Linked DNA regions of Alkalilimnicola ehrlichii MLHE-1. The protein of the gene in region 1 interacts with the protein of each later gene in a pairwise test. Links are inferred from orthologs where the notes say so. Each region holds a gene or a part of one and is shown on either strand. Other genes may lie near its edges.

The links.
Region 2: the proteins of MLG_RS10290 (region 1) and ileS interact in binary tests that used the Escherichia coli proteins (3 or more experiments, as listed by UniProt). The link is inferred for Alkalilimnicola ehrlichii MLHE-1 from one-to-one orthologs.

Annotation. Positions count from the first base shown.
Region 1 is NC_008340.1:2,290,992-2,298,636, reverse strand. Bases 1-2,785 are described here. They hold MLG_RS10290 (HyaD/HybD family hydrogenase maturation endopeptidase), read left to right. Parts: upstream 1-972; coding sequence 973-1,599; downstream 1,600-2,785. Other genes in these bases: MLG_RS10280 (hydrogenase expression/formation protein), read left to right, coding at 2,400-2,785; MLG_RS10285 (thioredoxin domain-containing protein), read left to right, coding at 1,954-2,391; MLG_RS15200 (HypC/HybG/HupF family hydrogenase formation chaperone), read left to right, coding at 1,599-1,985; cybH (Ni/Fe-hydrogenase, b-type cytochrome subunit), read left to right, coding at 188-910; MLG_RS10300 (nickel-dependent hydrogenase large subunit), read left to right, coding at 1-140. Also shown: more of MLG_RS10280, read left to right, coding at 2,786-3,236; MLG_RS10275 (rubredoxin), read left to right, coding at 3,233-3,457; [NiFe]-hydrogenase assembly chaperone HybE, read left to right, coding at 3,469-3,930; MLG_RS10265 (nickel-dependent hydrogenase large subunit), read left to right, coding at 3,930-5,069; hydrogenase maturation nickel metallochaperone HypA, read left to right, coding at 5,069-5,410; hydrogenase nickel incorporation protein HypB, read left to right, coding at 5,410-6,357; carbamoyltransferase HypF, read left to right, coding at 6,359-7,645.
Region 2 is NC_008340.1:962,764-978,687, forward strand. Bases 3,814-7,239 are described here. They hold ileS (isoleucine--tRNA ligase), read left to right. Parts: upstream 3,814-4,213; coding sequence 4,214-7,039; downstream 7,040-7,239. Other genes in these bases: MLG_RS04400 (bifunctional riboflavin kinase/FAD synthetase), read left to right, coding at 3,814-4,217; lspA (signal peptidase II), read left to right, coding at 7,050-7,239. Also shown: proB (glutamate 5-kinase), read left to right, coding at 1-1,089; rpsT (30S ribosomal protein S20), read right to left, coding at 1,231-1,497; murein biosynthesis integral membrane protein MurJ, read left to right, coding at 1,636-3,204; more of MLG_RS04400, read left to right, coding at 3,249-3,813; more of lspA, read left to right, coding at 7,240-7,517; ispH (4-hydroxy-3-methylbut-2-enyl diphosphate reductase), read left to right, coding at 7,588-8,538; MLG_RS15835 (type IV pilin protein), read right to left, coding at 9,041-9,421; MLG_RS14720 (GspH/FimT family pseudopilin), read left to right, coding at 9,690-10,184; MLG_RS14725 (GspH/FimT family pseudopilin), read left to right, coding at 10,273-10,731; type IV pilus modification protein PilV, read left to right, coding at 10,728-11,240; MLG_RS04440 (PilW family protein), read left to right, coding at 11,250-11,888; MLG_RS14735 (pilus assembly PilX family protein), read left to right, coding at 11,901-13,118; MLG_RS15080 (pilus assembly PilX family protein), read left to right, coding at 13,181-14,380; asd (archaetidylserine decarboxylase), read right to left, coding at 14,390-15,256; MLG_RS04455 (nucleotidyltransferase domain-containing protein), read left to right, coding at 15,366-15,665; MLG_RS04460 (hypothetical protein), read left to right, coding at 15,662-15,924. UniProt on the Escherichia coli protein: Catalyzes the attachment of isoleucine to tRNA(Ile). As IleRS can inadvertently accommodate and process structurally similar amino acids such as valine, to avoid such errors it has two additional distinct tRNA(Ile)-dependent editing activities.

The DNA.
Region 1 (7,645 bases):
TGCTGAATACGCCGCTAGCGAAGCGCGACCAACCGCTCGAGATCCTGCGGACATTGCACAGCTTCGACCCCTGCCTCGCCTGTTCTACCCATGTGATGGGCGATGACGGCCGGGAACTCACCCGAGTGAAGGTGCGCTAAGCGGTGTATGGAGGGCCCCGGGCGGGGCCTCCTGGGAGGATAGAGTTATGGCTACAGCAGAAGAAGAAGTGAAAGGTGGCACATCAACAAAACAGGAGAAGTGGAAGGAGCTTTACGTTTATGAGGCCCCATTGCGTCTGTGGCATTGGGTGAATGCACTTTGCATCATCGTTCTGATAGCGACGGGGTATCTTATTGCCCATCCCCCGGCGAGCCGGCCGGGGGAAGCGATTGATAATTACCTGTTGGGTTACATCCGATTTGCCCACTTTACCGCCGCGTACATATTTGCGATCGGCTTCCTGGGGCGGATTTATTGGGCCCTGGTGGGTAATGAGCATGCGAGGCAGCTCTTTAAGTTGCCGCTCTACCGAGGGAGCTGGTGGCGCGAGGTCGGTAGGGAACTGCGTTGGTACCTGTTCTTGGAGCGGGAACCCAAGAAGTATGTGGGCCACAATCCTCTGGCACAACTCGCGATGTTTCTGTTCATGACCCTCGGTTCAGTATTCATGATCTTTACAGGCTTTGCTCTGTATGCCGAGGGCGCGGGCCAAGGAAGCTGGCAGGACGCCCTGTTCGGGTGGCTGATCCCTCTCTTTGGGAATACTCAGTTGCTGCACTCATGGCACCACCTGGGAATGTACTGGATCGTGCTCTTTGTGATCGTCCACATTTACGTGGCGTTCCGAGAGGACATTATGTCGCGGCAGAGCATCATCAGCACGATGGTCAGTGGCCACCGTCTGTTCAAAGACAATCGGCGCGATTGAGTTGGGCACTCTGTTGCCGGGCTCGGCGTGGGGTCCGGCAGAGAATCGGAGGATGTGAACCGATGGGACAGGAACCAGACATTCTCGTGTTGGGCATCGGCAACCTGCTCTGGGCGGATGAGGGTTTCGGTGTGCGTGCCGCAGAGGCGCTGGCGGCGGAGTATGACCTGCCGGAGGATCGGGTACGGCTCCTCGATGGCGGCACCCAGGGGTTGTATCTGCTGGAGTACGTGACGGCCGCACACCGCCTGCTCGTATTCGATGCGGTGGATTACGCCTTGCCGCCGGGCACCCTCAAGGTGGTTCGTGGTGCGGATGTTCCGAAGTTCATGGGCGCCAAGAAAATGAGCCTTCATCAGACAGGCTTTCAAGAGGTCCTCGCAACGGCGGACCTCTTGGGTCAACTGCCTGAGGCCCTCGTATTGATCGGGGTTCAACCCGAGGAGCTGGAGGATTACGGCGGTAGCCTTCGGGCGAGTGTCAAGGCCCGGGTGCCGGAGGCACTGGCGATTGCGTTGGATTGCCTTCGCGAATGGGGGGTATCGCCCGCGCCGCGCTGCCGGTCCGCCAGGCCGCGGCTGAACGATTCCGCTCTGGATATGGCCCGCTACGAGGCGGATCGGCCGGATGAGGGGGCAGCCTGCCGCTATGGTGATCCGCGTGTTCTGGCCGTTAGGGGGCAAGCCTGATGTGCATTGGCATACCGATGCGGGTATTGGAGTGTCACGGTACCTGGGCGCTCGCAGAAGGTTGCCAGGGTGTGGCTCGGGTGGACCTGATGCTGGTCGGCCCGCAGCCTGTGGGTAGCTGGCTGCTGGTGCATATCGACACGGCACGGGAGGTCATCGACGGGCAGCGCGCCGCAGAGATCGCCACGGCACTGGAGGCGCTTGAGGCAGCGCGTGCCGGTGTAACAGTTGCGGGCCTGTTTCAGGATCTCGAAGGACGTGAGCCGCAACTGCCGGCACACCTCAGGCCGCAGGATGACGGCGACGGAAGTCAACCTGAAAGCGCTCAACGACATAGTGTTGGAGGCAAGATTTATGAGCCAAATCCTGCTGGATCAACTGACTGAGGAGCATGGCCTGCCTCGGGTCAATGAGGCCGGGGTGGAGGAGTGGGCAGAGCAGGCCGGCGAGGCAATGTTGTTGCTGGCCGGAGATCCCGGGCGTGTGCGGGAAAGCGGGGATTTTGCGGTGGTGTTGCCGGAACTCCTGACGGCTATGGGAGGGCGGCTGCAGGCCGCCGTGGTAAGCCAGGATTCGGAAAAGGCTGTCGGGCGGCGTTTCGGTGTGCGCCGGTGGCCAGCCCTGGTGGTGCTGCGTGATGGGGGCTACCTGGGTTGTATCGAGGGTATGAGGGACTGGTTGGTCTTCCTCGAAGAGCTGAATCGATTGCTCGAGGGGCCGGTACGTCGGCCACCGTCGGTGGGTATTCCTGTAAGTGGCGGGGCCTCATCGGCCACCGGTTGCAATTCATAGGAGGCGTTATGTCGAACCAGGATGGGCATGTGGAACACCCCCTCTCCGGCCCCGCGGGCAGCGGCTTTGAGGAGCCAGGGCTGGATTATCTGCCGATGCCAAAAGGGATGGGCACATTCTCCCCGGCGGTGCTCCCCGATCCCGAGGTGCTGAGCGACCGGGAGGGGACCCTGCGTTGCCTGGAAAGCGTGATCGCCGGGGCCCGGCGCTGGCAGCCGGATGAGCGGAACATCCATCTCGATGTATCGACGCTCTCCGACGCGGAACGCAGACTACTGGATGAGGTACTTGGGGATGGCGAGGTCAGCGCACGCCTTCCGGGGCATGGTGTGGTCGCCCAGGAATCGGTGTTTGCCGGTGTCTGGCGGGTTGCGGATGCGGCGGCTGGGAGAGACCGCCTGGAGATCGGGCCGGTGCCGGATTGTTTGCTGAACGCCTTCGCGGAAGCCTCGCCGGCGCCGCGGTTACCGGAGCAGTGGCCGGAAGGTGTAATGAACGCGCCCGGCGTCCTGAGCGAGCTCACGGAACATCTTGATGTTCTATCGAACAACGGGCGCCATGTCATTAATCTCAGCCTACTGCCCTTGACGCCGGAAGACCATGAATGCCTGGACGAGGCGCTGGGTCGTAGTGAGACCGCGGTACTGTCGCGGGGATACGGGAACTGCAGGGTGACCGCCACGATGACTGCCGGAGTCTGGTGGGTGCAGTACTTCAATTCAGTGGACGTCCTCATCCTCAACACCCTTGAGGTCGTGGCTGTGCCGGACGTGGTTTGTGCAGCACCCGAGGATATTGCTGACAGCGCTGATCGAGTGGCTGAAGTATTGGAGGTGACGCGATGACCCCCACCTTCGAGGGCTCCTACTTGGGGGACGCCAGCCGTATCGCCCCAGAGACGCGCATGGAGTGCAAGATCTGCTGGTATGTCTACGATCCGGAGGAAGGCGACCCCGAGTCCCAGGTTGCCGCAGGCACGCCATTCGCCGACCTGCCATCTGACTGGGTCTGTCCCGTCTGTGAGGGGGCACGGGAACAGTTCATGGTGGTTCCGGACGACTTATGAAGGATCCGGCGATGAATCGCGACACGTGGCTGACGCAACAAGTCCGGCTACTGGAAGCGGCATTCCACCGTGTTCAGGCTGAACAAATGGCTGAGATAGCCCTGGCCAATCCGGCACTGACGGTCGAGGCTGTGGGATTCCATCGTTACCAGGGGCGACCGTTCGGGGCACTGCTCAGTCCTTGGTTCCTCAACCTGATCCTTATGCCCGGCGAAGGCGAGGACTGGGAACAACTGCCCGAACGGAGCGAGCAGCATTGGGCCCTGCCGGCGGGCGTTTACTTGTTTCATGTTTGCAGGGCGGCCGGCATCGGCACCTTTCAGGCCTGTTCCATTATGTCGCCCGTTGAGCGGGTGGAGGACCAGGACAGCTTTCGGATGGTAGCGGAGGCGGCCTTGCGCGCGGTATGTCGTCCGTCGGGTCATAGTCGCCGGGCCGTGCTGACGGGCCGTTTCGACGATGAGGGGCGCTGATGTCTTCGGGCGCGGAATTGGTGCTGCAGCTTCATCGGCGGCGCGGTCGGATCAACGAAGTCGTTCTGCAGGGACGGCGTCCACCTTGGGTGGGTGACCTACTGCGGGGTTCGGCCGCCGGCTATGTGCCGGGGCGCATGCGGCTGCTGTTCGGTGTGTGCGGCGAGGCGCAGGCAACCGCTGCGCGCGCGGCGCTGGCGGGTGCGGGCGTGCAGCGCGGTGGGGGGGCGGGTGTCCAAGAGCACCCCGGTGTTCTGCTGGAGTGGATCCGCGAGCACCTTTGGCGGCTGGGGCTGTGTCTGCCTCGACAGTTGCTGAAGGGCACGCCGGCAGGGCTTAGCGAAGCCAACAGGGCCTTGCGGGGGGTAATGTGCGCGGTGGGTGATGACATAAGGGGGCGCGACGCCGCCGTAAACCGGCTGGAGTCTGCCTTGTTCGAAATCGTGGGGACCTCGGTACTGGCCGACAGCGCCGACGTCGATAGCTGGCTGGATTGCTGCGATAGCGAAGTGGCGGCGGCGCTGCGCTGGGTGCGTGATGAGGTGCCGCAGGGCTTTGGTGTGGCTAGTTTGCCGTCGTTGGAGCCGGCTGGTTTACGCGCCGTGGGCGACTGCTTGCAAGGTTCACGCGACCTTGCGGTATGGCCCCTCGACCCGCGAGACGAGGCAGGCGAATCCGGCACGGCCCAGGCTGGGCTACGGGAGACTGGACCCTTCGCCCGCCAGCGGGCGAACCCGGCACTCCAGGGGGTGCTCGCCCGCCATGGCCCGGGAATCCTGCCCCGCCTCTTGGCCGCGGTGCTGGAACTATTGGTTCTGCCCGGCCGCCTGCGCAATGCCCTACGGGCAATAGGCGTTGAACCTGTTTCCGAGGAGGTGGGTCAGGTCACGGGCACCGGCTGTGGCATCGTGGATACGGCCCGCGGTCTTCTGCTGCATTGGGTGCGGTTGCACAGGGGCCAGGTCGCGGATTATGCCGTTGTCGCCCCCACCGAATGGAACTTTCATCCCCGGGGTGTCTTGGTGAGCGGGCTTCGTGAGCGACCAGGCGGAGGCCCGGCGGAGGGGGTCCGGCGGCTTGCGGAACTGGCAGTGCTGGCTCTGAACCCCTGTGTCGGCAGCCGGGTGGAGGTCCACTGATGCATGAGATGTCGCTTTGTGAGGGGATTCTGCAAATCCTGGAGGAAGAGGCGCGTCGTCAGATGTTCAGTCGGGTGCGGACGGTTCGCCTGGAGGTGGGGGAACTGGCCGGGGTGGAGCTCGACGCAATGTATTTCGGTTTTGACGTCGTTTGCCGCGATACGCTTGCGGACGGGGCGCGACTTGAGATTGTTCAACGACCAGGGCAGGCATTCTGTCTCGGATGCGGGGAAAGGGTCGCCGTCAGGCGCCGGTTTGATGCCTGCCCTGATTGTGGCAGCTATCAGTTGCAGGTGATTGGTGGCGATGAACTACGGATCAAGGATCTGGAGGTGGACTGATGTGTACGGTATGCGGTTGCGGGGCTGATGAGACCCGCGTGGACGGTGAAGTGACCCACCACCATGGTCACGACCCAGCCGATGAGCCGCGGGGACATCCTGTTGCTGCCGCGGCTGCCGGGCTTGCGGTGGATGCCCCGAGCGATGGCGCTGACGGTGCTCAAGCGCACCATGCGCACGCACCCGGGATGAGCCCAAGCCGCATGGTGCGCATCGAGCAGGACATCCTCGCCAAGAACAATCGCTATGCAGAGGCCAATCGTCAGCAATTCCGGGACCGGGGCCTTTTCGTACTGAATCTGGTGTCTAGTCCCGGCTCAGGCAAGACCACGCTGCTCACGGCCACGATCCGTGCGTTGCGGGAGCGGTTGCCGGTGGCGGTGATCGAGGGCGATCAGCAGACGGATCATGATGCGGCGCGGATCCGGGCCACCGGTGTGACTGCAGTCCAGGTGAACACCGGCAAGGGCTGCCATTTGGACGGTCACATGGTGGGGCATGCGCTGGAGCGTATCCCGGAGCTGCAGGATGGCGTCCTGATGATCGAGAATGTCGGTAACCTGGTCTGTCCTGCCGCGTTCGATCTCGGAGAGAACCATAAGGTTGCGGTCCTCTCCGTAACTGAGGGGGAGGATAAACCGCTTAAGTATCCTGATATGTTCGATGCGGCGGATCTGCTGCTGCTGAACAAGATTGACCTGCTACCCCACGTTGACTTTAACGTTGAGCGCTGTCTGAGCTATGCGCGACAGGTGAACCCCGACATCCAGATCATGCAAGTCTCGGCCCAAAGCGGTGAAGGGCTTGCGGAGTGGGTTGGTTGGGTTGAGCGTGGTGTGGCTCGCGCCAGCGCAGCTCGCGAGGAAACGGTGGCGACGCTGCGTAATCGGGTGGCGGCGATGGAAGCGGAGTTGCGCCGTCTTCGGGCTGCGGGTGCGGGTCGGTGAGATGAATGCGGTCAGCCGGCATTCGGTGCCCAAGCGTCTGGCAGTCCGCGTATGCGGCCGGGTCCAGGGTGTGGGCTTCCGGCCTTTCGTCAAGTGCCTTGCTGACAGCTGCAACGTTAGTGGTTGGGTCCGCAACGATGCGGGCGGCGTCAGCCTGGAGGTCCAGGGAGGCGGGTCGCAGCTTGCCCGGTTTATGGTGGCTCTGCGAGAGCAGGCACCGCCCCTGGCCCGCATCGAGGCGGTGGTAGAGAACCCCTGCCCTTTGCAGCCCCGGGAGCGTGGGTTTCGTATCCGGCCCAGCAGCGGCGGTGCGGTGGCAACCGAAATCACGCCGGATGCGGCGGTTTGTGATGCCTGTCTCGAAGAGCTGTTCGATCCGGCAGACCGGCGCTACCGTTACCCTTTTATCAACTGCACCCACTGCGGCCCACGGTACACACTCACCTCCGGACTGCCCTACGACCGGGTCCGGACCAGCATGGCCAAATTCCCCCAATGCCCCCGGTGTCTGGCGGAGTATGAGGACGCCGGCGATCGCCGGTACCATGCCCAGCCGAATGCCTGCCCGGAGTGCGGCCCCAGTCTGCAACTACTTGACGGTGACGGACATCCGCTGCCCGTGGGGGACGTACTTGCGGCCACGGTCGACCGGTTGACCAGCGGACAGATCCTCGCGATCAAAGGGTTGGGCGGCTTCCATCTCCTGTGCGATGCCGGAAACCCGGAAGCTGTTGCGCGTCTGCGGACCCGCAAACGGCGGTCCGAGAAGCCCTTCGCCGTCATGGTCCCCGGCATTGAGGCAGCCGAGAGGCTGGTACGACTGGCCCCAGGCGAGCGCCACCTGCTGGCGGGCGTCGACCGTCCAATCCTGCTGGCTGGGAAGCGTCCCACCGTGGATCGGCAACTGCCTGGCGTGGCGCCAGGGATGCCTTGGCTGGGCGTGATGTTGCCGTATACGCCTTTGCATTACCTGCTGTTTCACGAAGCCGCCGGACGCCCGATGGGATTGGCTTGGTTGTCCGGCACCGGGCAGCCGGTGTGGGTCTGTACCTCCGCCAACCCTGGCGGAGAGCCTCTGGTCACGGATAACCAGGACGCTGTGCGCCGTCTTTCTGGCCTGGCGGATGCGCTGCTGGTGCATGACCGGGACATTCTGGTGCGTTGCGACGACAGCGTGGTTCGTCAGGCAGAGGGACGGGCCGTGTACCTTCGCCGTGGCCGGGGGGTCACCCCATCGCCGATCCGATTGCCCCGTGGCGGGCCGCCGGTCCTCGCTACCGGCGGCCAT
Region 2 (15,924 bases), 1.3 Mb from region 1 along the record:
GTGGGGAGCGCCCTGGTGACCAGCGATGGTCAGGGGGTGGCCCGCGGGGCCATCCAGGGCTGGGCGAGCGAAGTGGTCGGGCTGCGCCGCGGCGGGCGCCAGGCCACGCTGGTCTCCTCCGGTGCTGTGGCCGAGGGCATGAGTCGGCTGGGCTGGTCGCAGCGGCCGAACGCGCTCTACCAGTTGCAGGCCGCCGCTGCGGTGGGTCAGATGGGGGTGGTAGAGGCCTGGGAGAGCGGCTTTCGTGCCGAAGGGTTGCGCACCGCCCAAGTGCTGCTGACCCACGATGACCTGGCCAACCGCCGCCGCTACCTGAATGCCCGGACCACCCTGCGTGAGCTGCTGCGCCTGGGCGTGGTGCCGGTGGTGAACGAGAACGATACCGTGGTCACCGATGAGATCCGCTTCGGCGATAACGACACCCTTGCGGCGCTGGTGGCCAATCTGGTGGAGGCGGACGTGCTGGTGATCCTGACCGATCAGGAGGGCCTGTACGATGCGGATCCGCGCAGGCACCCGGAGGCGCGGCTGATCCGCGAGGCCTCGGCCGAGGATCCGGGGCTGGAGCGGTACTGCGGCAGTGGCGGCGGCGCGTTGGGGCGGGGCGGTATGCTCACCAAGGTGCAGGCGGCGGCTCGCGCGGCCCGCTCGGGGTGCATCACCGTGATCGCCTCGGGGCGCGAGCGCGACGTGCTCGCCCGTATCGCTGCCGGTGAACGCCTGGGCACCCTGCTGTACCCAGAGCGCGAGCCGGTGGCGGCCCGCAAGCAGTGGCTCGCCAGCCATCTGCGGCTGCGCGGCCGGCTCTGGCTGGATGAGGGTGCGGCCCGGGTGCTGCGCGAGGCGGGGAGCAGCCTGCTGCCGGTCGGCGTGACGCGGGTGGAGGGTCGGTTCTCCCGCGGGGAGATGGTGGCCTGTCTGGCGCCTGACGGGCGGGAGGTGGCCCGGGGGCTGGTCAACTACAGCGCCAAGGAGGCGCGTCAGATCCTCGGGCGGCCCAGCCGGGAGATCCAGTCCATCCTGGGCTACGTGGATGAACCGGAGCTGATTCACCGGGACAACATGGTGGTCACCGCCGACGGCGGCTGAGCCGGTGCTTCGGCCCCTTGTGCCCGCGGCGCGAGTCCTGGCCGCGGATGGGGTCCGTCATTCGCCCACGCAGAAAACGCCGGCCCCTGTTACCGGGTGCCGGCGTTGTCAGTGGCCGGCCGGGCAGGGTGCCCGGTCGGTTCAGCCCTGCAGGTTGCGCAGGTGCTGGTTGAGGCGGCTCTTGTGGCGGGCGGCCTTGTTCTTGTGGATCAGGCCGCGGGTGGCCATGCGGTCGATAACCGGCACGGCGACCTTGTAGGCTTCCTCGGCCTGCGCCTTGTCGCCGGCCTTGATGGCGTTCACGACGCGCTTGATGTAAGTGCGCATCATCGACCGTTGCGACTGATTGTGCTTGCGACGCTTTTCCGCCTGGCGGGCGCGCTTCTTTGCCGAAGGGATGTTAGCCAAAGCTCGACTCCTGGTTGAATCACTGCAGTGCGAACGAAAGGCCGGTAATATGCGCACCCTACAGCGCAATGTCAACCCTGTTCACCCGGATAAAAGGGGCCGCATGGAAGAGCCAGACACAACCCGGAGCCCAGGGGCATGAAGGCGGGGATGTTCCGCTCGGTCTTTACCTTCGGATCGCTCACCATGGTCTCACGTGTGCTGGGCCTGGTGCGCGACATGGTGGTGGCCGGGGTGTTCGGTTCGGGGCCGCAGACCGACGCCTTCATCGTCGCGTTCAAGATCCCCAATTTCATGCGCCGGCTCTTCGCCGAGGGCGCCTTCTCCCAGTCCTTCGTGCCGGTGCTCTCCGAGTACCGGACCAAGCGCCCGGACGAGGTGGGTGCGCTGGCGGCGAATACCCTGGGAGTGTTGGCGGCGGTGTTGCTGGTGATCACCGCCCTGGGCGTGGCGGGCGCGCCCTGGGTGGTCACGCTCTTCGCACCCGGGTTCAGTAACGAGCCGGAGAAATACGGCCTGGCCGTGGAGCTGCTGCGCTGGACCTTCCCCTACATCCTGTTCATCTCCCTCACCGCGGCGGCCGCTGGCATCCTCAACACCTGGGGCCGGTTCGGGCCGCCGGCCTTCGCGCCGGTGCTGCTCAATCTGTGTATGATCGGCGCCGCCCTGGGTATCGCGCCGCTGCTGGAGACGCCTATCCTGGCCCTGGCCGTCGCCGTGCTGGTGGCGGGCGTGCTGCAACTGCTGCTGCAACTGCCCTTTCTGGCCTCCATCGGCATGCTCCGCCGGCCCCGTTTCGGCTGGCGCCACCCCGGTGTGCGCCGCATCATGCGGCTGATGGCACCCGCCGCCTTCGGCTCCTCGGTGGCGCAGATCAACCTGTTGCTGGACACGGTGCTGGCCTCCTTCCTGATCACCGGCAGCGTGACCTGGCTCTATTTCTCCGACCGTTTGGTGGAATTCCCCCTCGGGGTGTTCGGGGTGGCCCTGGGTATGGTGCTGTTGCCGCGCCTGTCGGCGGAGCACGCCGCCGCCAGTCCGGAGCGGTTCAGCCAGACTCTGGATTGGGGGCTGCGCTGGGTCCTGGTGCTCATTGCGCCGGCCACGGTGGGCCTGTCGGCCATGGCCCTGCCCATCATCGCCACCCTCTTTCATTACGGCCAGTTCGTCGAACTGGATGTGATGGCCGCTGCCCTGAGCTTGGCCGGGTACAGCCTGGGCCTGTTCGGTTTCGTGCTGGTCAAGGTGCTGGCGCCGGGGCACTTCGCCCGCCAGGATATGCGGACACCGGTGCGCTGCGCGGTGATCAGCCTGCTCTGCAATATGGTGCTCAGCGTCAGTGCGGTGCTCTGGCTCCATGACACCGGGGTGGGGCACGTGGGGTTGGCGATGGCCACGGCGGTTGCCGCGTGGGTCAACGCGACCCTGCTCTATCGCGCGCTGCGGCGCAGCGGCCACTACGCACCCTGTGCCGGCTGGAGCGCCCTGGGCCGGCGGGTGGGCCTGGCCACCCTAGTGATGGGGGCGGTACTGCTATGGCCGGCCAGTCAGCCGGAGCAATGGTTGCAGGCCGGTGTCACCGAGCGGGTGCTGCGCTTGAGTGGGTGGCTGCTCCTTGCCGCTGCGGTCTATTTCGCCGCCCTGCGCCTGTTCGGGTGGGACTGGCGATCCATGAAGGAGCCGCCGGGCGCGGAGCGCGCAGGCTGATCGCACACCTTGTATAATGGCGGTTTTGCGAGCACTCCCCCGGTATGGAACTGGTACGCGGCCTCCACAATCTGCAGCCCCGCCACCGCGGGTGCGCGCTGACCATCGGCAATTTCGATGGCGTGCACTTAGGCCATCAGGCCATGCTCGACACCCTGGGGCTTGCGGCGCAGCGCTTGGGTGTACCGCCGCTGCTGCTTACCTTCGAGCCGCACCCGCTGGAGGCCCTGCGCCCGGAGCAGGCGCCCACGCGCATCACCCCCCTGCGCGACAAGCTCGCGGCGTTGGCCGAGACCCCGCTGCAGCGGGTGGTGGTGGCACGCTTCGGCGCGGCCCTCGCCGGCATGTCGGCAGAGGCCTTCGTCGACGAGCTGCTGATCGGCCGGTTGGGCGTGCGCCACCTGCTGATCGGTGACGACTTCCGCTTCGGCCGCGCCCGCCGGGGCGATTATGCCATGCTGGCCGAGGCCTCGCGCCGGCACGGCTTCGAGCTGGACCGCCTGGAGACCCTGGCCACCGAGGACGGTGAGCGCATCAGCAGCACCCGCGTACGTGCCGCCCTGGCTGCCGGTGACCTGGGTGAGGCCGAGGACCTCCTGGGCCGCCCGTACACCCTCTCCGGCCGGGTGGTGCGGGGTGATGCCATCGGCCGGCGGCTTGGCTTCCGCACCGCCAACATCGCCTTTCGCGCCAACCAGCGGCCGGCCCTGGGGGGCATCTTCACCGTGAGTGTGGAGGGCGTGGCCGACCGGCCGCTGCCCGGGGTGGCCAATGTCGGGACCCGCCCGGCGGTGGGGGGCAAACGGCACCTGCTGGAGGTGCATTTGCTGGACTGGCAAGGCAGACTATACGGCTGCCATCTGCAAGTGCGATTCCTCCAGCGGCTGCGCGAGGAGTGGCATTTCGACTCGCTGGATGCGCTCAGCGCCCAGATCGGCCGGGACGTGGACCAAGCCCGGGCCCTGTTCAATGACAACCCTCTTTCCGATCCGACCCCAAGGACCGCGACGTGAGTGATTACAAGCACACCCTGAACCTGCCGAAGACCGGCTTTCCCATGCGCGGCAATCTGGCCAAGCGGGAGCCGGAGCGGCTCGCCGGCTGGTATCAGACGGACCTTTACGGTCGCCTGCGCCGCGAGCGCGCCGGCAAGCCCCGTTTCGTGCTGCACGACGGCCCGCCCTACGCCAACGGCGACATCCACATCGGCCACGCGGTCAACAAGATCCTCAAGGACATCATCATCAAGGCGCGCAGCATGGACGGCTACGACGTCCCCTATGTGCCGGGCTGGGATTGCCACGGGCTGCCCATAGAGCTGATGGTGGAGAAAAAGCGGGGCAAGGCGGGCGCCAAGGTGAGCCCGCGGGCCTTCCGCGACGCCTGCCGCGAGTTTGCCGCCAGCCAAGTGGACGGCCAGCGCGAGGATTTTAAGCGGCTCGGCGTGCTTGGTGACTGGGACAACCCTTACCTCACCATGGATTACCGCACCGAGGCGGATATCCTGCGTGCCCTGGGGCGGATCATCCAGCGTGGTCATGTCACCCGAGGCTTCAAGCCGGTGCACTGGTGCGCCGACTGTGGTTCCGCCCTGGCCGAGGCCGAGGTGGAATACGAGGAGAAGACCTCGCCCGCCATCGACGTGCGCTTTGCCGTGCTGGAGCCCGAGGAGTTGGACCGCCGGGCCGGACTCGGGGGCGAGGCGGCCGCGGCCGGCCGGGTCGCCATCCCCATCTGGACCACCACCCCCTGGACACTGCCCGCCAACCAGGCGGTGGCTTTGCACCCGGAGTTGGAATACGTCGTGGTCGCTTTCGACGACGAACTACTGGTGCTGGCGGCCGAGCTGGTGGAATCGGCCATGGCCCGTTACGAGGTGGACGACTACCGGGTCGTCGGCCGTTGCGACGGCGCGGTGCTCGAGGGCCTGCGACTGGCGCACCCCTTCCTGGAACGCGAGGTGCCGGTGATCCTGGGCGGGCACGTCACCACCGACGGCGGCACCGGGGCGGTGCACACCGCCCCCGGGCATGGCCAGGATGACTACGTGGTCGGCCAGCAGTACGACCTGCCCACCGACAACCCGGTGGACGGCAACGGGGTTTTCCTCCCCGACACCCCGTTCTTCGCCGGACAGCATGTCTTCAAGGCCAACCCGAAGGTGGTGGACCTGCTCGCGGAGCGCGGCGCGCTGCTGCACCACGAGCCCTACCGCCACAGCTACCCTCATTGCTGGCGCCACAAGACCCCCATCCTCTTCCGGGCCACGCCGCAGTGGTTCATCAGCCTGGACAAGGCGGGCATGCGTGAGCACGCCATGGCCGCCATCAAGGGGGTGAGCTGGCATCCGGAGTGGGGGCAGGCCCGGATCGAATCGATGGTCAACGGCCGGCCGGACTGGTGCATCTCCCGCCAGCGCAACTGGGGTGTGCCCATCGCCCTGTTCGTGGACAAGCGCAGCGGTGAGCCCCACCCGGAGAGCGAACGGTTGATCGAGGCCGTGGCCCGGCGGGTGGAGGAGGCCGGGGTGGACGCCTGGTTCGAGCTGGACCCCGCCGAGCTGTTGGGCGCTGACGCCGAGCGCTACGAGAAGGTCACCGATATCCTGGATGTCTGGTTCGACTCCGGCGTCACCCACGCCACGGTGCTGGAGCGCCGGGACGAGCTGCAGGTGCCCGCCGACCTCTACCTGGAGGGCTCCGATCAGCACCGCGGCTGGTTCCAGTCCTCGCTGCTCACCTCGGTGGGGGTGCGCGAGACCGCGCCCTACAAGGGGGTGCTTACCCACGGCTTCACCGTGGACGAGAAGGGCCACAAGATGTCCAAGTCCCGGGGCAACGTGGTGGCCCCGCAGAAGGTCATGGATACCCTGGGGGCGGATATCCTGCGCCTGTGGGTGGCCTCCTCGGACTACTCCGCCGAGATGGCCGTCTCCGACGGCATCCTCAAGCGCACCGCTGACGCCTACCGGCGCATGCGTAACACGGCCCGCTTCCTGCTCGCCAACCTCAACGGCTTCGAGCCCGCCGAACACGCCGTGGCCCCCCCGGATATGCTGCCCCTGGACCGCTGGGCCGTGGACCGCGCCTACCTGCTCCAGCAGCAGGTGCGCGAGGCCTACGAGCGCTACGAGTTCCACCGTATCTATCAGATGGTGCACAACTTCTGCGTGGTGGACCTGGGCGGTTTCTACCTGGACGTGATCAAGGACCGCCAGTACACCACGAAGCCCGACAGCCTCGCCCGCCGCTCCTGCCAGACCGCCCTCTGGCACGTGGCCGAGGGCCTGGTGCGCTGGCTTGCGCCCATCATCTCCTTCACCGCCGAGGAGATCTGGGAGCACCTGCCGGGCGAACGCAGCGACTCGGTGCTGCTTGAGACCTGGTACGAGGGCCTGTTCCCGCTCGATGACAGCGACCCGTTCGGGCGCGCCTTCTGGGACGACGTGCTGGCGGTGCGCGCCGGTGTCAACCGGGAGCTGGAGCAGCTTCGCAACGACAAGGTGATTGGCGCCAGCCTGCAGGCGGAGGTGCAGCTCTTCTGTCCGCCGGAGCTCAAGGCCAAGCTCGACCGGCTGGGCGACGAGCTGCGCTTCGTGCTGATCACCAGCGAGGCGCGCGTGGAGGATCTGGAACGGGCCCCGGTGGAGTCGGTGGAGGTCCCCGGTGAGAATGGCCAGGGTTTCCGCCTCTTCGCCGCAGCCAGTCAGCACCCCAAGTGCACCCGCTGCTGGCACCATCGCCCGGATGTGGGCCACCATGCGGATCACCCGGAGCTGTGCGGCCGTTGCGTGAGCAACGTCGACGGCGAGGGTGAGACCCGTCACTACGCCTGAGCGAGGTCGCATGAATCCGTGGATCGGCCTGGCATTCGTCGTGCTGCTGCTGGATCAGGCCAGTAAGCTGGCCGCCGAGTACTGGCTGGTCTACCACCAGAGCGTGGCGCTGCTGCCGGTGCTTAACCTCACCCTCAGCTATAACCCCGGGGCGGCCTTCAGCTTCCTGGGCGAGGCGGGGGGTTGGCAGCGCTGGTTCTTCTCCGCCATCGCCCTGGGGGTGTCGCTGTACATCCTGTGGTGGCTGCACCAGATCCGCGGGCGCCGCCATTTCCTGGCCTGTGGCCTGGCCCTGGTGCTGGGTGGGGCGGTGGGCAATTTGATCGACCGGCTGGTGCACGGCTACGTCATCGACTTCATCCATGTCTATTGGCGCGACTGGCACTACCCCATCTTCAACGTCGCCGACATCGGTATCACTGTCGGGGTGGTCATGGTGATGGTCTACATGATCTTCCTGGAGCCCAAGCAGGCGTGAGCACACGCCGTTGCCGCAGGGCCCCAATAGCTGACAAAATAGCTGCGAAATCCAACCAGGTGTCACCGCCATGACCCAAGTCCTGCTCGCCAACCCCCGCGGCTTCTGTGCCGGCGTCGACCGCGCCATCGACATCGTCGACCGGGCGCTGGAGCTCTTTGGCGCGCCCATCTACGTGCGCCACGAGGTGGTGCATAACCGTTACGTGGTCAACAACCTGCGGGACAAGGGCGCGGTGTTTGTCGAAGAGCTGGACGAGGTGCCGGACGGCGCCACGGTCATCTTCAGCGCCCACGGCGTCTCCCAGGCCGTGCGCCGCGAGGCGGAGCGCCGCGGGCTGCAGGTCTTTGACGCCACTTGCCCGCTGGTCACCAAGGTGCATATGGAGGTGCAGAAGTACGCGCGGGAGGGGCGCGAGGTGGTGCTGATCGGCCACGCCGGCCACCCGGAGGTGGAGGGCACCATCGGCCAGTATGAGCGCCAGGGGGGGGCCGGCGGCGACATCTACCTGGTTGAGAAGCCCGAGGACGTCCAGGCGCTGGTGGTTCGCGACCCGGACAGCCTCGCCTTCGTCACCCAGACCACCCTGTCGATGGATGACACCGCCAACGTCATCGACGCCCTGCGCGAACGGTTCCCCAACATCACCGGCCCGCGCAAGAACGACATCTGCTACGCCACCCAGAACCGGCAGGATGCGGTCAAGCAACTGGCTGAGCAGGTGGACCTGATGCTGGTGGTGGGTTCACCCAACAGCTCCAACTCCAACCGCCTGCGGGAACTGGCCGAGCGCAAGGGGGTCGAGGCCCACTTGGTGGACGGCCCGGAACAACTCCAGCGGGCGTGGCTGGAGGGCCGCCACGCCATCGGCGTCACCGCCGGCGCCTCGGCCCCGGAGGTGCTGGTGCGGCAGGTCCTGGACCAGCTCCAGGCCTGGGGCGCCCGCCCACCGGAGGAGGCGAAGGGCATCGAGGAGAAAGTGGTGTTCTCGCTGCCGCGGGAGCTCCGCGACTCGGCATAACCACGGTGCATCCCTGCCCCTCCGGTCATCGCGACGGTCGAAGGCTTTCCCCGTCATCGCGAGCCCCCGCCCCGCTGCGCGGGCGCGAATCAGGGAAGAACGGCGGGGCTGCCATGGCGAGGGCCGCGGGTTTTCGGTCGTCATCGCGAGGGGGGGCGCCCCACCCGTCATCGCGAGGGCCGAAGGCCCGCGGCGATCCAGGGCGGTAGACTGCCACGTCGGCTTCGCCTCCTCGCAGTGACGGTGGGGGTGGGGCCGCGCTCGCAGTGACGGTGGGTGCGGGGCACCACCCCCGTCATCGCGAGGAGCGCAGCGACGCGGCGATCCACACCCCGCCATGGACTGCCGCGCCCCTGCGGGGCTCGCAGTGACGGTGGGTGCGGGGCACCACCCCCGTCATCGCGAGGAGCGCAGCGACGCGGCGATCCACACCCCCGCCTGGACTGCCACGCCCCATGGGGGCTCGCAGTGACGGGGCAGGGTCTCGCCGGCTGTCAGCCAACTACCAGCAGGCGTCCGGCCCACGCTCTCCGGTATGCGTCAGAAACATCGTGCCGTCGCAATCTGAGTCATCGCGCCCGCTCACCTTGTCAGCTTCGAGTCGGAAGCCCTGATTGTTGTTCTGTAACGACACGTCCACCTCCCAAAGCCCTTGGTCAGACGTGAGGTTACCCGGTACCGAGTACTCGTTGTCCCGGGTGTACATCCGCTCCATGCGCTGCGCCACACTCATCAGCGCGGCCTGGCCATCAGAGCGCTCACCGCGGATCACCTGATTGGTGTACAGCGGATAGGCGATCGAGGCCAGGATGCCCACAATGACCACCACGATCATCACCTCGATCAGTGTGAACCCGCTGTTTCCCGGCCGTTTTGCACGCATACCCTTATCCTCGTCCGCCGTCCCCGCCGCTGGCCGCGGCGATGTCTCCGACTGATTGTCACCAGCTTCGCCCGCCGACCGCGCGCTTTTCATCCGGCAGCCGACGGTTGGTCGCCATCCCCTGACGAGCGGCGGCCCGCAAGCTCGCCTCAGCCGCCCGTTCTACGCTAGTCTTCGGTCTTATGGGGCAGGGATTGCCCCGTCGCCGTCCGTTAGCAGGCCGGCGGGCGTCACCACGGCGCCACCCACAATAGCCATGGAGGGTTTCATGTTACACCAAAAGGGATTAACCCTGGTTGAACTGCTGATTGTCCTGGTCGTCACGTCCGTGCTCCTGACCCAGGCAGTGCCGGCCCTGAACGGCGTGATCACCAGCCTGCGCCTTACCACTGCCGCCAACGACTTCATCAGCGCCCTGCACACCGCCCGCAGCCAGGCGGTTCGCTCCAATACCGTCACGGTCTTGTGCCCGGCCGGCCAGGATGGCGCCTGTGACGAGGACGGCGAATTCTCCCAGGGCTGGCTGGTCACCGGGGATGCCAGCGACCCGTCCGCCACCCACCGGCTGTGGTCCGCCCCCGGGCCGGAAATCCAGGTCAACTTCCCGCAGGACGGCCTGGCGCGGTTCAGCGGTGATGGGATCCCGCGTCAGGCCGGCGGGGGCTTCCTGGCCGGCACGGCGGTGTTCTGTCTCAACGGGCAGTCGCGGCGGGTGATCCTGTCCCGCAACGGGCGGATCCGGACGGTGACCACGGAGTGCTGAGGCCGCCCGGGACCGCTCGTCGGCGGATGGACGCCGCCAGTCGCGGCGCCCGCGCCTGGCCTACCCAATAGCCCTTATGCTTTAAGGCATGAAAAGGTCTAACGGTTTTACGCTTATCGAGTTGATGATCACGCTGGTGGTGCTGGCCGTGGTCGCGGCCATCGCCGCCCCGTCGATGCAGCGGATCATGGCGCGTAATCAGCTCACCACCGCCGCCAACGACATGGTGACGGCGTTGACCGTGGCGCGGAGCCAGGCGGTGCGCGAGGGCAGCCCCTGGACGGTGACCATGTCCGGAGATGCCGAGAGCTGGCTGCTGGTGGATGCCGACAGTGGCGGGTCGGACCGGCAGCGGCGCTTTTCGCGCAATGCCAACGTCGCCGTCGACAGCACGGCCGATGTCACCTTCGATCCCCGTGGCCGGCCGGATCCAAGCGCGACCTATCACTATAGGCTGAGTCACACCGGTACCGGCGTTGACCCCCGATGCGTGGAGGTCCGCCGGAGCGGACAGGTTGGGGTTGTCGATTGCGAGGATGAGCCATGAGATCAGCCATCCATTCAACCACAGGACCGCGGCGCCAGGGCGGCTTCACCCTACTGGAGGTCCTGATCGCGCTGGTCATCATTTCCGTCGGGCTGCTGGGCGTGCTGGCGCTGCAGGCCAATATGCTCAGCTACAGCCACAGCGCCTACCTGAGCTCTATGGCCAGCGTACAGGCGCTGGACCTGGAGGAGCGGATGCGGGCCAACCGGGGTGCGGTCGTCGACGGGGATTACGACTTCTCGGACTTCGCTCAGATCAGCACCGCCAATCCGGATGCTTGCGAGGGCGGGTTGGCCTGTAACGAGGCACAGCTTGCAGCCAACGACCTGGCCCGCTGGGCGCGGGCCACTCGGGGCCTCTTCCCGGGCACGTTGGAGGCAGAGCTGAGCCACGAGGGTGCCAATACCGATGATCTGCTCTACCGGCTGACCCTGGAGTGGACGGAACGGGGCAGGGGGGGAGATCCGGATGACGACCGCATCGATTTCGATTACTGGTTCCGGTTGTAGGGGGCTGTGATGACGAACGCCCTGAATCAACGCCAGCGCCTGCAGCGGGGTGTGACGCTGGTGGAGCTCATGGTCTCGCTGCTGATCGGCAGCATCATCCTGCTCGGGGTGGTGAGCCTCTTCGCCGCCAGCCGGCAGACCCAGGAGACCCAGCAGCACATCAACCGGGTGGCCGAGGATGCCCGCTTCTTCACCGAGTTCATCGCCCGGGATATTCGCATGGCCGGTTACGCGCCGGATGATTGCAAAGCCGATACCGGACTGGAGGAGAAGGATACGATCGAATGGGATGCCAATGACAGCGAGCTCACACTGCGGTACTGCGACGATGACGGCGGCTGGGATGTGGTGAAGGCCATCTATAAGTTCGCCGGCGACCGGGTAAGGTTCAGTGACGATGGCGGCACATTGAACCCGCTGGTGGACGGCCTGCGGCTGGAGGGCATTGCATTCGGTGTCCGGCAGGGCAGCAATTTGACCTATCAGAGTGCCCCGGGGGATGCCACTGACGTACGCACCATCCGCCTCACCTTCACTCTATGGGGCGAGGAAACGCCCGGTGTGGACGAGGATGACCGCGCGATCCCCTGGATTGAGTTCACCACGGCGGTACGCAACCACACATTCCACCCGCTGGGCAACGACTAGGAGCTTCGGCCGATGGTGACACCCGCACAGCACCCCACAAGCCCACCACTGCAACGGCAGTCCCCGTCACAGGGGGGCGCCGCGCTGGTCGTGGCCCTGCTGATCCTGCTGGTGCTCACCGTGATTGGCATCAGCACAGCGGGCGTCACCCTGTTGCAGGAGCGGATGGCGGCCAATACCAAGCAGCAGACGGCTGCGTTGTTCGCCGCCGAGTCCGGTATCGCAGAGGTGCTCTGGTGGCTGGAGCGACCGAACAATCCCCTGACCTGCGAGACCAATATGCTCTCGGGGACCCCGGGTGGGCGCTTCACCCGTTTCCAGGTGGACTGCACGGAGGTGCTGCCCGGCCAGCTGGGTGGCTGCGGCCCCGGGGCGGATGCCTGCTACCGGCTGCTGAGCACTGGTGATCACCTGTCAGCCGACGGCGAGGTGCAGGCCCGGCGGCGGGTGGAGACCCTGGTCGGTATTGCCCCCGGGCGCGATTTCGGTGATGTGGCCGACGCCGCCGTGAGCTGTTTCGGGGTCAGCATTAGCTGCTCGGTCAACGCCGGCGGCTCACCCGGCAGTGTGGACGGGCGCGACTACCCCGTTCCCGCCGACTTCGAATGCGAGGGGGCGGGTTGTCGAACCAGCCTCGACCCCGATCGGAACGCCGAGGGCACAGTGGACAAGACCGGCGCCCGGCTTTGGGGAGACGGCGAACTGGCGGGTGGCAGTAATCAGTACGCCGGCAACCCGGCCAGCGAGATGATCTCTGAGCCCTTCCAGGCTGAGAGTGCGTGGAATGCCTGGTTCGACGCCTGGGTGGAGATCAGCGATGCCCTTGGTGAACCCGCAGTGGTGACCGGGGCGGTCAACCAAACTGGCGAGCTGGGCACCCGCACCAGTCCGCAGTTCAGCCGCCTTGCCAGTGGCTCGAGTGTCGCCGGCAACCTGTCGGGTGCCGGGGTGCTGGTGGTGGAAGCGGGGGTCAGCTTCGAGGGCACCATGAGCTACGAGGGCCTGGTGATCCTGATGCCCGGCGCCAGCCTGAACACCGGCAACTCCACCTTCTACGGCGCCGTCATCGGACTGGACGGTCAGGTCCTTGATGACCCTTCGGGGACGGGCTCGACCGCCATCACCATCTCCGGGAACGGCGAGATCCGGTTCAGCAGCCAGGCGCTGGACAACGCCCGCCGGCTGCTCGGTCCGGCGGGTGTCGAGGTGCTGTCCTGGCGGCACCTTTAACGGAATCCGCCGCCGGGCCATCCCGGCGGCAGGCAAAACGGCCCTAAGTGCAGGAGCAACCCATGGACACCATGAGGCACGAGACAAGACCCGGCCAGCGCCGCGAGGCAGGCTCCGCCCTGATCCTAGCGATGCTCATCCTGTTGGTCCTGACCGTCATCGGCATCTCCGGCGCGAACCAGGCGATGCTGCAGGAGCGTATGGCCAGCAATTCGAAGCAGCAGACGGATGCCTTGTTTGCAGCGGATAGTGGAGTGGCTGCTGCACTCAGAGAACTGCATGAAGCGGGTGCCGGCATCGACTGCAATGCAGCGGAAGGATTAATCGATGGATTAGCTGGCACTGTCGGAGAGCACGGAGAGTACAACTTATCTCTATTGACTCCGTGTGACGATACACACTCGGATTTCGAGGCGTGGTTAAATGTCCGCAGCGAGGGGAGAGTGTCAGGACAGGCTGGATCAGTACGGCGTGTAGACTTTGAGCTTTTCGTCCCGGCCCCAGTGTATACCGATGACAACCATCCTGCATTTGATCGTGGGATTTTTGCGGATGGCAAATTCGTGCAGAATGGCAAGTCTTACTATCTTACCGGTGTCCACTCCAATACAGCGATCGATTTCGCTAATCCTAGTACAGTAGAGGGGCTCGTATCTGTTGCAGGGGATGGGGCTGTTCATGGGGCTGGGTTAGAGGAAGGGGACTTTCTTAGAACCGACGTTTTGGACGTTCCGCGCGTCGAGGATTTCATAGCCGAGTTTGTTGAAGGTGGAATGGTTCCACCAGATGATGAGCCGAACTCTGAGGTCCGTTTTGGTGAAGAGCATTGTGACGCATTATCCAGTGGGGTGGACCGAGAAGATAATCCGACAGGCCATATAACCTATTATTGTGAAGGGAATGTGGAGGTTGGAGGTAGTTTCAGTGATGTGACGATTATTGCGACCGGTGATTTGACTCATAATGGTGCTGCGCAATACTCGGCGGAAGGGGAGTCGAATACCGCATTTATTGCGCAAGGAAATATGGAGTTTAATGGAAAGACGGGGCCAAGTACGGCGACCTACTGGACTGATGGGGACTTTGTTCACAACGGTTCTTCCGATATTTCAGGGTCAGTCGTTGCCAGCGGTGAGGTGGTGTTCAATGGAGGGTCAAGTTTTGTTGCTGAGGATGTGTCGAACCCATGGTTGCCGCCAGCCGAGGATGACGATGAGGACAATCTTGCTTTCGCTGGTTATTGGCGACAGACCACAGACTAGGTGACTATGTTAAATCGTCATTCCCTGTTTTATGTGCGCGCTCATTATTTTTCCTGGGGCCGGCCGACTGTTTTGCAACGTAATAACGGTTGATCCCATGTTGAAACGCCCCATTTCATGGCCTCGTGCTATGGTTGGCGCGTTGTCCGCCTCGTAATTGCTGTATTGCGCGCGGATTCCTGCCGGCGGGGTTATCTCCCCCGCCCACACGGTCTCAATACTCCCCACATTGATCGCCCCCACCAGCACCACCGCCATCGGCCCTCGGTCGGTGTCGAAAATACAGGCCACCCGCTCGTTGCGCGCAAACAGCTTAGGCACTGTACGCACGGTAAAGGGCGCCACGCTGAACAACCGCCCCGGTATATGAATCATCTGCCGCAGGGTGCCGGTCATCGGCATGTGCACCCGGTGGTAGTCCCGCGGTGACAGGTAGATGGTCGCAAACCAGCCATCCCGAAACTCCTCCGCCAACGCCTCATCACCTCCCAGAAGCTCGGCGGTGGTGAAGCTGTGGCCCTTGGCCTGGAAGATCGTGTCCCTCTCAATGGGCCCCATCTGGCTGATGGTGCCGTCCGCCGGTGACAGGATGGCGTCCGGGTCGTCCGGCAGCGGGCGGGCCTCGGGCTTCAGGGCCCGCGTGAAGAAGGCATTGAAGGTGGGGTAGGCGGTGGGGTCCTCCTCCAGTGCCTCGCTCATGTCCACCTTGAACACCCGGATGAAGGCCTTGATCAGCAGGTTCTTGAACCACGGCGTCTCCACCCGGACCGCCCAGTGCACCATCCGCGAGATGGCGTGGTGGGGCAGGGGGTAGAGCAGTGCGGCCTTCAGGTGGTCCAACCCGGTGGCGGGGCTTTCGTCTCGGTAAACACTCATCCGCGGTGGCTCTCAGGCAGTGGCGCGTGGCACGGTGGCCAGAGCATACCGGAAAAGCGCCCCAAGGCGGCAGGCCGACGCCAATATGACGGGTGATATACTCCTACTTATGCGATTGACCAGCCAACAGATTGCCACGATCAGGAAGGCTGTGGCCGAACAATTGGGCGAGGATGCGCGTGTGCGGCTCTTCGGTTCCCGTGTGGATGATGCGGCGCGGGGCGGTGACATTGATTTATTGGTGGAGACAGACCGTATACTGGCCAATCGCCCGGCCGAGGCCAGCCGGCTGGCGGCCAAGCTGCAGCTTGCCTTAGGCGATCAACGCATCGACGTGCTGATTATAGACCCCGCCACGCGTATGCAGCCTATTCATAAGGTCGCTCGAGAAACAGGGGTGGCGCTTTGACGCTTAGACCTGCAAGTGATCGGCTGATCTTCCTGCTGGATACCGTCCGGCGGGAGGGCGAACACCTGATACACACCACTCAGCGACTGCTACCCCATCCTGTGGACACCACCTGGGTTGCGGGCCTGGAGGAGGACCCGGATCGAGCGGAGCGCCTGGATGCGTTTGTCGCCCGTTTTTCCAGGATGCAGGATACGCTGGGGGATCGATTGCTGCCGGAACTGCTCCGGCAAATGCTGGAGACGCCAGGCTCCGCTCT